Pokkaliibacter sp. MBI-7: one gene and its partners. The protein of the gene in region 1 interacts with the protein of each later gene in a pairwise test. Links are inferred from orthologs where the notes say so. Each region holds a gene or a part of one and is shown in the gene's direction. Other genes may lie near its edges.

Region 1 (3,033 bases):
CCACAGACCGTTCCAGACGGGGGCCTTGGCTTGGTTGAAGGCACTGGATTCGGTGTGCTCGACGCCCCAACCATCAAGGATAATCAAGGCCACAGGTTTACGTTGTGCAGTCATTACGGTCTCACCCTTCCTATCTACACCCGGCTTGGCTTTCGGGAGCTGGCGCTGGTGTTCATCGCTGGCATTGTACTCTGTAAAGGACAGCCTTCATACCGCCCTGGTGCGCAGCACAATGGCACTGTTGCCGTTAATGTGTGACTGCTATGACCGCATTACCAATAGCCTCTGGCTTATGGGGCAATAAGGAGGCTCTGCTGGTATGGCGGGATGTGCAGTGTATACTGACGGCCATCTTTTTTGGGGAGGCAGCGATGGTTGTCACGGTGGTAGCTATGCTGCTTCACGCCTTCTCTCGAGCGGACTGAAGTATGGAACGTTATATCGAATTTGTAATGAAACACTGGGAACTGGCAGTAGCCTTTGCGGCGGTGCTGGGTTTACTGCTGTGGACCGAAAAGCGTAAAGGCGGGCCATCGCTCAGCACGCAGCAGGCAACCATGCTGATTAACAAGGAAGATGCTGTGGTGGTCGATGTTCGCCCACGTAAAGAGTTTGAATCCGGACATATCGTCAACAGTATCAATATTCCCGCTGCTGACTTTGACAAACGTGCTGATGAACTGAATAAACATAAGGACAAACCCATTATTGTAGTATGTGCGATGGGGCAGAGTGCTGGTGCGAGCGCCAAGACACTGCAGACGCGGGGTTTCGCGCGCGTGATGAAGCTGTCAGGTGGTATCGCTGAATGGAAAGGGGCCAACCTGCCCGTGGTTCGTTAAGTGTTGGGAGGGAGCATGCAAGCTGTCGAAATCTACACGACCCGTTACTGCCCTTATTGCATTCGTGCCAAGCAGTTATTGCAGCATAAAGGCGTGGAATACAAAGAGATTGCCGTAGATGGTGATAACGCGGCACGCCAGGCAATGATGCAACGTGCCCAGGGTCGTCATACGGTGCCACAAATTTTTATCGGCGAGGCCCATGTGGGCGGCTGTGATGATCTTTATGCGCTGGAGCGTGCCGGAAAGCTGGATACCCTGCTGGCAGGCTGATACTCTTTGAGCGTTTTTTACCTCTGAACTGCTTAGTGTAAGGAATTCTCATGGCTGACGAACAACAAGCCCAACAGCCCCAGTTTGCACTACAACGCCTTTATCTGAAGGACGTGTCCTTTGAGGCGCCGGGTGTGCCGCTGGTATTTACCAAGGCTTGGGAGCCCAAGGTTAAGCTGGATCTGAATGCCGGTGCTAATCATCTGGCTGAGGGGCTGTATGAAGTGGTGGTCAGCGTTACTGTGACCGTACAGAATGCTGATGAGACTGCCTTCCTGGTGGAGGTAGAGCAGGCTGGCCTGTTCGTGGCTCGTGGTATTGAAGGTGATGCACTGGAGCATACCCTGCATGCATTCTGCCCTAACGTACTGTTCCCTTACGCTCGCGAAGCGGTAGACAGCCTTGTTGTTAAAGGCGGTTTCCCACCGCTGATGCTGGCGCCAGTGAACTTTGACGCGCTGTACGCTGAACAGAAAGCCAAGGCTCAAGTTCAGTAATTTCCAGCGTTTCTGGGCAAATAAAAAACGGAGCTTGTGCTCCGTTTTTTATTTGGATTTATCAGGCTCAAGCCTGCAGATCGCTGGCTGCGCTCTGAAGGCTTTGGGTCAGTGCCTTGAACAGTTTCGGGCTGGCTGCCATGACATGGCCACTATTGCGATAGCTGGGGTTGCCATTCAGGTCACCCAGCAGAGCGCCGGCTTCCTGCAGCAGCAGCGTGCCTGCATCCAGTTCAATTTCGTTGCGGTTCAGCATGACGATGGCATCCAGCTGACCTGCTGCCAGTGCTGCCATTTCCAGCAGGGCGCTGCCACACTGATAGACATGGGCGTTGCCCATCATCAGCTGGCGCTGCACATTCAGATAAGTGCTGAGCAGGTGGCGATTGCTGATGACGTTGTCAAAAGTAATGCCGATCAGGGCCTTGTCGAGCTGAGCGCGATTGCTCAGACGAATACGGCGACCATTAAGCTGCGCACCACGACCGCGGCTGGCAGTGAACTCGTCACCGGTTACAGGGTTGATGACTAGTACGTGTTCAACTTTGCCTCTGATCTTGGCGGTCAGTGACAGTGCAAAAGAAGGCAGGTTGCGGCTGTAATTCAGCTCACCATCCAGCGAGTTGATTGTCCATTCGGCTTCGATGTGCTCGCCCGTGGCGGTCTGGATAACGCCACTGGCGCGACCGTTGATGCTGTGCTGAGGAAATGCCTTGAGGATGGTGCGGGCAATGCTTTGCTCAGCACGTTGGCAGGTTTCCATAACGAACTTGTTGACGTCCTGTCCTTCGGCACGAACCAAGTCCAGGCGTTCAAGTGAGCGTACAAGGTTTTCAGAGGCAATACGCGCGGCGCGTAAAGCAATATTCAGCATGGGCTGCATGGCAACAATTTACCGAGAAAGACTTACCAAGAAGGACCGAATTACCAATGACCGACGATTGTGATATCCGACTCATGATATCGGGGCAAGTGCGCAAGTATAACAAACTTCTTTCGACTCGCATCTGCCAAAGTGTGTCGAATGCGCCAATGATGTCGTCCAGTGGCGCATCTTTTTTTGTGGTTTGCTACAATAGCGCGCCATTTTTGTTGAGGTTTGAAAATGCTTGAGCGCGTCCGCATTGTTCTGGTCAATACGTCATTGCCTGCCAATATTGGTGCGGCCGCGCGCGCCATGAAAACCATGGGGTTGGCGCAGATGGTGCTGGTGGCGCCAAAGATATTTCCAAGCCCCGAGGCGGATACGCTGTCATCCGGCGCTACCGATATCCTTGCTCAGGCACGAGTCGTTTCTTCATTGGATGAAGCCATCGCAGGGTGCCGGCTGGTCATCGGTACCAGTGCCCGGTCACGTCATATTCCATGGCCGTTGCTCAATCCTCGTGCGGCGGCGGCGCAGGCTTGGGCTGAGCTGCCCT
Region 2 (3,458 bases), 1.4 Mb from region 1 along the record:
TAAAACATAAGATTCTTGACGCAGTTGGCGATCTGTATCTGTTGGGTCGTAGCCTGATCGGAGAGTTCAAAGGCTATAAGTCCGGCCATTTCCTGAACAACATGCTGCTTCGGGAGTTACTCAAGCATCGTGATTGTTGGGAGGTCGTGACATTCGATGCGGCTGAGCCTGCACCGATCTCTTATGCAGCACCTTTGGTGGCTGTGTGATATAAGCCGGCTTAATGCCGGCTTTGTCATCTTTCAAGGTGGCCAATCTTCAGCATGCCCCCCTGTTCTTACTAAGCCAAAGTTGCTATAACCTTGTGTTTCTTATCGGGATTTTCCGCCCTAGTCTGGTAACGATATTCGCTTATGATAGCCTCTCTAATTAGAAAACTCATCGGCAGCAAAAACGAACGTGAACTGCGCCGGATGGGAAAAATAGTCAATGCCATCAACGGTTTCGAAGCGCAACTTGGGTCCCTTGATGATGCTGCGTTGCAAGCCAAGACTGCTGAGTTCCGCTCCAGACTGGAGAAAGGCGAGTCTTTGGATCAGATTCTGCCAGAGGCTTTTGCTGTTGTGCGAGAAGCCTCCAAACGTGTTATGGGTATGCGTCATTTTGACGTACAGATGATTGGTGGTATCACTCTGCACGAAGGGCGTGTTGCTGAGATGCGTACCGGTGAAGGTAAAACACTGGTGGCGACACTGCCTGTTTACCTGAATGCCTTGTCTGGTAAAGGTGTACATGTCGTTACTGTGAACGACTACCTGGCACGACGAGATGCTGAGTGGATGCAGCCGCTTTATCAGTTTCTTGGCATGTCTGTCGGTATCATCGTTTCTGGCCAGGATCCAGAAATTAAGCGAATCGCCTATCGGGCAGATATCACCTACGGTACTAACAACGAATATGGCTTTGATTACCTGCGTGACAACATGGCCTTCTCCAAGGAAGATCGCGCGCAGCGGGGATTAAACTTTGCCGTCGTCGATGAGGTGGACTCTATCCTTATCGATGAAGCGCGCACACCTTTGATCATCTCCGGCATGGCTGAAGACAGTTCAGAACTGTACCGCAGTATTAATCGCCTGATTCCCATACTTAAATTTCAGGAGACTGTAGAGGAAGGCGAGGAAGTTGCTGAGCCTGGTCACTACACTTTGGATGAAAAACAACGGCAGGTTGAGCTCACAGAAGATGGCCATCAATATGTTGAGGAATGGCTGAGCCAGCAGGGGCTGCTGCCTGAGGGTGAAAGCCTGTATGCACCGCAATACCTGAGTCTGTTGCATCACGTACATGCGGGTTTGAAGGCACATGTAATTTTCCATAAAGACGTGGATTACATCGTTCGGAACGGTGAAGTCATCATTGTTGATGAGCACACTGGACGTACCATGGTTGGTCGCCGCTGGTCTGAAGGTATTCACCAGGCAGTGGAAGCGAAAGAAGGGGTTAAAATCAACCCAGAGTCGCAGACGCTGGCCTCCACAACTTTCCAGAACTATTTCCGCCTTTACAACAAACTGTCGGGGATGACCGGTACCGCAGATACTGAAGCATTCGAGTTGCGTCAGATTTACGGCCTGGACGTGGTTGTCATTCCAACCCATCGTCCGATCCAGCGTAAAGATATGAACGACTTGGTGTACCTGACGGAAGCTGAGAAGTTCAATGCTGTTATCGAGGATATCCGCGAGCAGACTTCAACTGGCCGCCCTGTGCTGGTAGGTACGGCCTCGATTGAAACATCGGAGTTGGTGTCACAGCAGCTGAATAAGCTGGGTATTAAGCACAATGTGCTCAATGCTAAACAGCATGAGCGTGAAGCATTGATTATTGCTGAGGCTGGCCGTCCAGGAGCTGTGACCATCGCTACCAACATGGCAGGCCGTGGTACCGACATCATGCTGGGCGGTAACTGGAAGGCGGAATTGAGTCTTCTTGATAATGTCACTGCAGACGATGAAGCGCGCGCCAAAGCGGAATGGGAAGAGCGCCACCAGCAGGTGTTGAGTGCCGGTGGGTTGCATATCATTGGTACCGAGCGTCATGAGTCCCGCCGTATCGACAATCAGCTGCGTGGTCGTGCAGGACGTCAGGGTGACCCAGGCTCCTCCCGCTTCTATCTTTCATTGGAAGACAACCTGATGCGTATCTTCGCTTCAGACCGCGTGCGCCAGATGATGGTGGCACTGGGAATGAAAGATGGAGAAGCGATTGAGCATAAGATGGTGAGTAATGCCATCGAGAAGGCACAACGTAAGGTGGAAGGGCGTAACTTCGATATCCGTAAGCAACTGCTGGAATTCGATGATGTTGCCAACGACCAGCGGCAGGTTATTTACCACCAGCGTAATGAGTTGCTTGAAGCGGACGACATTGCTGACACCATCAAGTCTATTCGTGTGGAGGTACTGTCGAATCTGGTCAGTGAGTTTGTGCCTCCCAATACGCTGGAAGAGCAGTGGGATCTTAAGGGGCTTGAAGAAGCTCTGGTGCGAGATTTCGACATCACTCTGCCATTGAGCCAGTGGCTCGAAGAGGATGAACATCTGCACGAGGAGCCCCTACGGGAGAAAATCCTTGCCGAGGTTCAGGGTGCCTATGATGTCAAAGAAGCTGTGGTTGGCGTATCAACCATGCGGAGCTTCGAGAAGCAAGTGATGCTGCAGGTGCTCGACAATTTGTGGAAAGAGCACCTGTCCACCATGGATCACCTGCGGATGGGTATTCACTTGCGTGGCTACGCGCAGAAGAATCCCAAGCAGGAATACAAGCGCGAGTCTTTTGAGTTGTTCCAGAATTTGCTGAGTAACATCAAGAAAGACGTGATCCGTATTCTCTCGCATGTTCGCGTCAAAACTCAGGAAGAAGCGGCTGCCGAAGCAGAGGCGCTTGAGCAGATGCGTCGTGCGGAAGCAGCCAGTCAGCAGATGGAGTATCAGCATGAGCAAGCATCAGCCATGGCTGATGAAACATCTGATGATGCATCCCAGGCTGACGGTAGTGACACGGAGCCGTTTGTACGTGAGCAGCCAAAGGTGGGACGCAATGATGCTTGTCCCTGCGGTTCAGGTAAGAAGTTCAAGCACTGTCACGGGCGCCTTGCCTGAGACGGGTAGCAGATAATACCAGCCGGGCTTGCCCGGCTGTTTTACATTAGCGCATCCCAATTTTGGTATTTTGTCCCAAGGATGCTGCCATTTTTCAAGTGATTGCGGGAGTGCTGCAATGGCTGTTGGACCAGAAACTTTTCCTCATATGTATCCAGTCGCTGGTGTAGGTATCGGCGTAGCTGAAGCGGGTATTAAACGGCCTGGCCGACGAGATGTGGTCGTTTTTTCTTTGGCAGAGGGCGGTGCCGTCGCTGGTGTATTCACTCGTAACGCGTTCTGTGCCGCCCCTGTGCACCTTTGTAAGGCTCGCCTCCAGGAAAAAGCGGCTGTACGTTATCTGCTGATCAATAC
Region 3 (3,051 bases), 1.6 Mb from region 1 along the record:
AGCATTAAGCCAAACAGTGTTGAACGTAAACTCTGCCCACAGACTCGACTGAGAATCTCTGCCAGCCAGGCAACACAACCTGTTCGCTCAAGTGCAGCACTGAGCACGAACATGCAGGCGATGGTAACTGGGGCTGAGTTGCTGAATACCGCCAATGTTTCGTTTGGGCTAAGTATGCCCACAACCATCAATACAGAGACACCGATGCCAGCAACCATATCAGGCCCATGACGTTCGGTGACGAAAGCCCAAAGCATCCATATAAGAACAAAGGCGACAACTAACTGATGGTAGTCCATGACATCGAAGCTCAGGGCATAAGAGGAAACGGGGTTAGCCTAGAGTTGATGCGTTATTCTGTCCAAGAATATTTAATCAGATTTATATGTCTGATCAGCATAAATGATGGGTGACTATGTAAGAGTCACCCATGGGGTTTATATGAGTTCTAGTTGCTGCCCAGCTTTTTCAGTTCGCTCTGCAGCTGCTGGATACGTAAGGTCAACTCAGCTTTGTGCAATTCCTTTCTGGCTTTTACCAAGGCCTGTTGCTCTGGAGTAAGCATGGCGAACACCTCATCCATGACTTTGTGATCAATATCATGTTCCTGCTGGTGCAGATTTTCGCGTTCCGCTTGATGAGATGCCTGGATCGTTTTGATCTTGGCCAGTTGCTCTTCGGTCAGGTCCAGATCGCGAGTCATGTGCATGAAGTCGTTATCGTCATGAGCGCGAGGTGGAGGCGTACCCACATCATGTCCAGCCATTGGCACAGGAAGTTGCATGGGGGGCATGACAGGGACAGCACCACAGTTCTGAGTGATGGGCATTGGCTCGGCATGTACAAGAGACATGCTCAACAATCCAGCGGTTGCGGTGCTTAGCAGAAAGCTGAGAGATGGTTTCATGTGGGTAAGCTCCTCAGTTAAATGTTATGCAGCACAGTCTATGGAGGGCGGCGTAAACCGGGGTCATACCTGTGTAAAGGAGGGGTAAAACTTGTTGCATGGGCTGGCTAGCCCATTTGGTTATGTCAGAATGAGCGCAATTAGAGAGGAGTCCGTATGGCTACACTATTACTTGTTGAGGATGATGAAGGGTTGGCAGGCCTGCTGACCGAGTTGCTGGAGTTGGAAGGTTTTACCCTGTTACGGGCCAGGGATGGAGAAGAAGGTTTGGTGTTGGCGCGGAGTAACGAGGTTGATCTGGTCATCCTCGATATCATGCTGCCCAAGAAGAATGGTTTTGACCTGTTGCGTGAACTGCGCCAGGACAAGTCTACCCCGGTGATCATGCTGACTGCGCGTGGTGACGAAGTTGACCGTATCGTGGGTCTTGAAATGGGTGCGGATGACTATCTGCCTAAGCCTTGCAGTCCACGTGAATTATTGGCACGGATTCGTGCCCTGTTGCGTCGAGTTGATCTTGAGCGTCAAACAGCGGTTGAAACCACGACCTCATTGACGGGTGTTAAAACGATCGGCCTGTTGCAGATCAACCCCAAGTCCCGTCAGGTCAAGGCCGACAGCCGCGAACTATCGTTGACCAGTACCGAATACAGTTTGCTGTTTGAGCTGGTCAGCCATCCCGATGAATTGCTCAGTCGTGAAACCTTAAGTCGTACGGTCCTGCACAAACGCCTTCAGCCTTTTGATCGTAGTCTGGATATGCATGTCAGCAATCTGCGCAAGAAGCTGGGAGAGGGTGATGGGTTACCACGCATTGCTACTGTACGTGGTCAAGGGTATTTATTGAGTATGCCATCTGCACAGATGCGCAATGGCTGAGTGCATCAGTCTGATCAATCACCGCGCCTGATATTCCCATCGTAAGCGGCCCTGATACTGAGCGTGTATAGAATGGGAATACGTCTTTATTGGAAAGTGCTTCTGGCTGTGCTGCTGACCATGATACTGGTCAGCGTTGCCACATTCTTTATAGCGGATGAAGTACGACGCCAGCAGTTCGAGTCTGAAATCAACGTCGAACAGTGGCAGCATATGGGAGACGACCTGGTCTCCCGCTATCGCCGTGATGGTGAGCGGGTACTGACTGATGCATGGAATGCTGAAGGAATGGTCCTGCTCTCTCCTGCGATGCAGCCTTTGACCAATATCCCTATCCCTATCCCTCCTCCGCCCAGCAGGCATCGGGATGAAGAGGGGTGGCCAATGCCTCCGTCTGAGCAGATGGTGCCTCCGGCCAATGGTACTCCCAGTGACCGCGCTCCGGGCCCTCCGCCAGATATGGTGGGTAGAAGCTTTGTGCCTAATGGTGAGCCATCAGGTGGCCCTCCCATGCATTTTCGTGCCTGGCAGCATATCGAGCTGAGCGCCATGGATGATGGCAAGCCGTACTGGCTGGCTATCGATCAGGTCAAGCGTTTCGACATAGCGCAACGTAATCGCCTGCCCCTTTATCTTGCGATCGCTGTCGCTCTGGCGGCTTTCTGCTGTGCCATCTTGACCGGCTATATCACCCGTCCGCTGAAGGCGCTGAGTCGGGCAACCCGAGAACTGGCTGAAGGTAATCTGCAGTCACGCGTGGCTGAGAAGGTTTCCTCCAGAAGGGATGAACTGGGTGAGTTGGCGAAAGATTTCAATACCATGGCCCAGCGTCTGCAATTACTGCTGGAGGATCAGCAGCAGCTGTTGCGCGATATTTCGCATGAGTTGCGCACGCCACTGGCACGACTACAGATTGCACTCGAACTGGCCAGACATCGTGCAGCGGGTGTAGTCGAGCGCGAGCTGGATCGCATTGAGTATGAAGGCAATGCGATCAATGAGCTGATCGACGAAGTCCTGACACTGGTCAGGGCCAATCAACCGGCCGATGCATCGGAGCTGGTGGATGTGGCGGAGCTGTGGCTGGAAAGAGTGGAGCAGGCTCAACTTGAAGCAGAGGAGCGTGGCATACGTATCGATACTGTGCTGCGTGATCAGATTGAAGTGATCGGTCAGCGCCGCTGGTTGGGCCGGGTAATGGATAACCTGATTCGTAATGCGCTCAAGTACAGCCCGGATGACTCGGTTATCAGCATTGCTTTGCA

The links.
Region 2: the proteins of secB (region 1) and secA interact in binary tests that used the Escherichia coli proteins (3 or more experiments, as listed by UniProt). The link is inferred for Pokkaliibacter sp. MBI-7 from one-to-one orthologs.
Region 3: the proteins of secB (region 1) and QCD60_RS16615 interact in binary tests that used the Escherichia coli proteins (3 or more experiments, as listed by UniProt). The link is inferred for Pokkaliibacter sp. MBI-7 from one-to-one orthologs.

The regions. Positions count from the first base shown.
Region 1 is NZ_JARVTG010000001.1:2,189,913-2,192,945, reverse strand. Bases 11-2,888 are described here. They hold secB (protein-export chaperone SecB), read left to right. Parts: upstream 11-1,165; coding sequence 1,166-1,612; downstream 1,613-2,888. Other genes in these bases: trmJ (tRNA (cytosine(32)/uridine(32)-2'-O)-methyltransferase TrmJ), read left to right, coding at 2,718-2,888; QCD60_RS09825 (inositol monophosphatase family protein), read right to left, coding at 1,680-2,486; grxC (glutaredoxin 3), read left to right, coding at 858-1,115; QCD60_RS09840 (rhodanese-like domain-containing protein), read left to right, coding at 429-842; gpmI (2,3-bisphosphoglycerate-independent phosphoglycerate mutase), read right to left, coding at 11-114. In the rest of the region: more of gpmI, read right to left, coding at 1-10; more of trmJ, read left to right, coding at 2,889-3,033. UniProt on the Escherichia coli protein: One of the proteins required for the normal export of some preproteins out of the cell cytoplasm. It is a molecular chaperone that binds to a subset of precursor proteins, maintaining them in a translocation-competent state.
Region 2 is NZ_JARVTG010000001.1:791,123-794,580, reverse strand. What follows is about bases 2-3,304. They hold secA (preprotein translocase subunit SecA), read left to right. Parts: upstream 2-353; coding sequence 354-3,104; downstream 3,105-3,304. Other genes in these bases: argJ (bifunctional glutamate N-acetyltransferase/amino-acid acetyltransferase ArgJ), read left to right, coding at 3,223-3,304; lpxC (UDP-3-O-acyl-N-acetylglucosamine deacetylase), read left to right, coding at 2-209. Also shown: more of lpxC, read left to right, coding at 1-1; more of argJ, read left to right, coding at 3,305-3,458. UniProt on the Escherichia coli protein: Required for protein export, interacts with the SecYEG preprotein conducting channel.
Region 3 is NZ_JARVTG010000001.1:3,749,786-3,752,836, forward strand. Bases 29-2,924 are described here. They hold QCD60_RS16615 (response regulator), read left to right. Parts: upstream 29-1,063; coding sequence 1,064-1,786; downstream 1,787-2,924. Other genes in these bases: QCD60_RS16605 (SLC13 family permease), read right to left, coding at 29-299; QCD60_RS16610 (hypothetical protein), read right to left, coding at 449-853; QCD60_RS16620 (HAMP domain-containing sensor histidine kinase), read left to right, coding at 1,859-2,924. In the rest of the region: more of QCD60_RS16605, read right to left, coding at 1-28; more of QCD60_RS16620, read left to right, coding at 2,925-3,051. UniProt on the Escherichia coli protein: Response regulator member of the two-component regulatory system CpxA/CpxR which responds to envelope stress response by activating expression of downstream genes including cpxP, degP, dsbA and ppiA.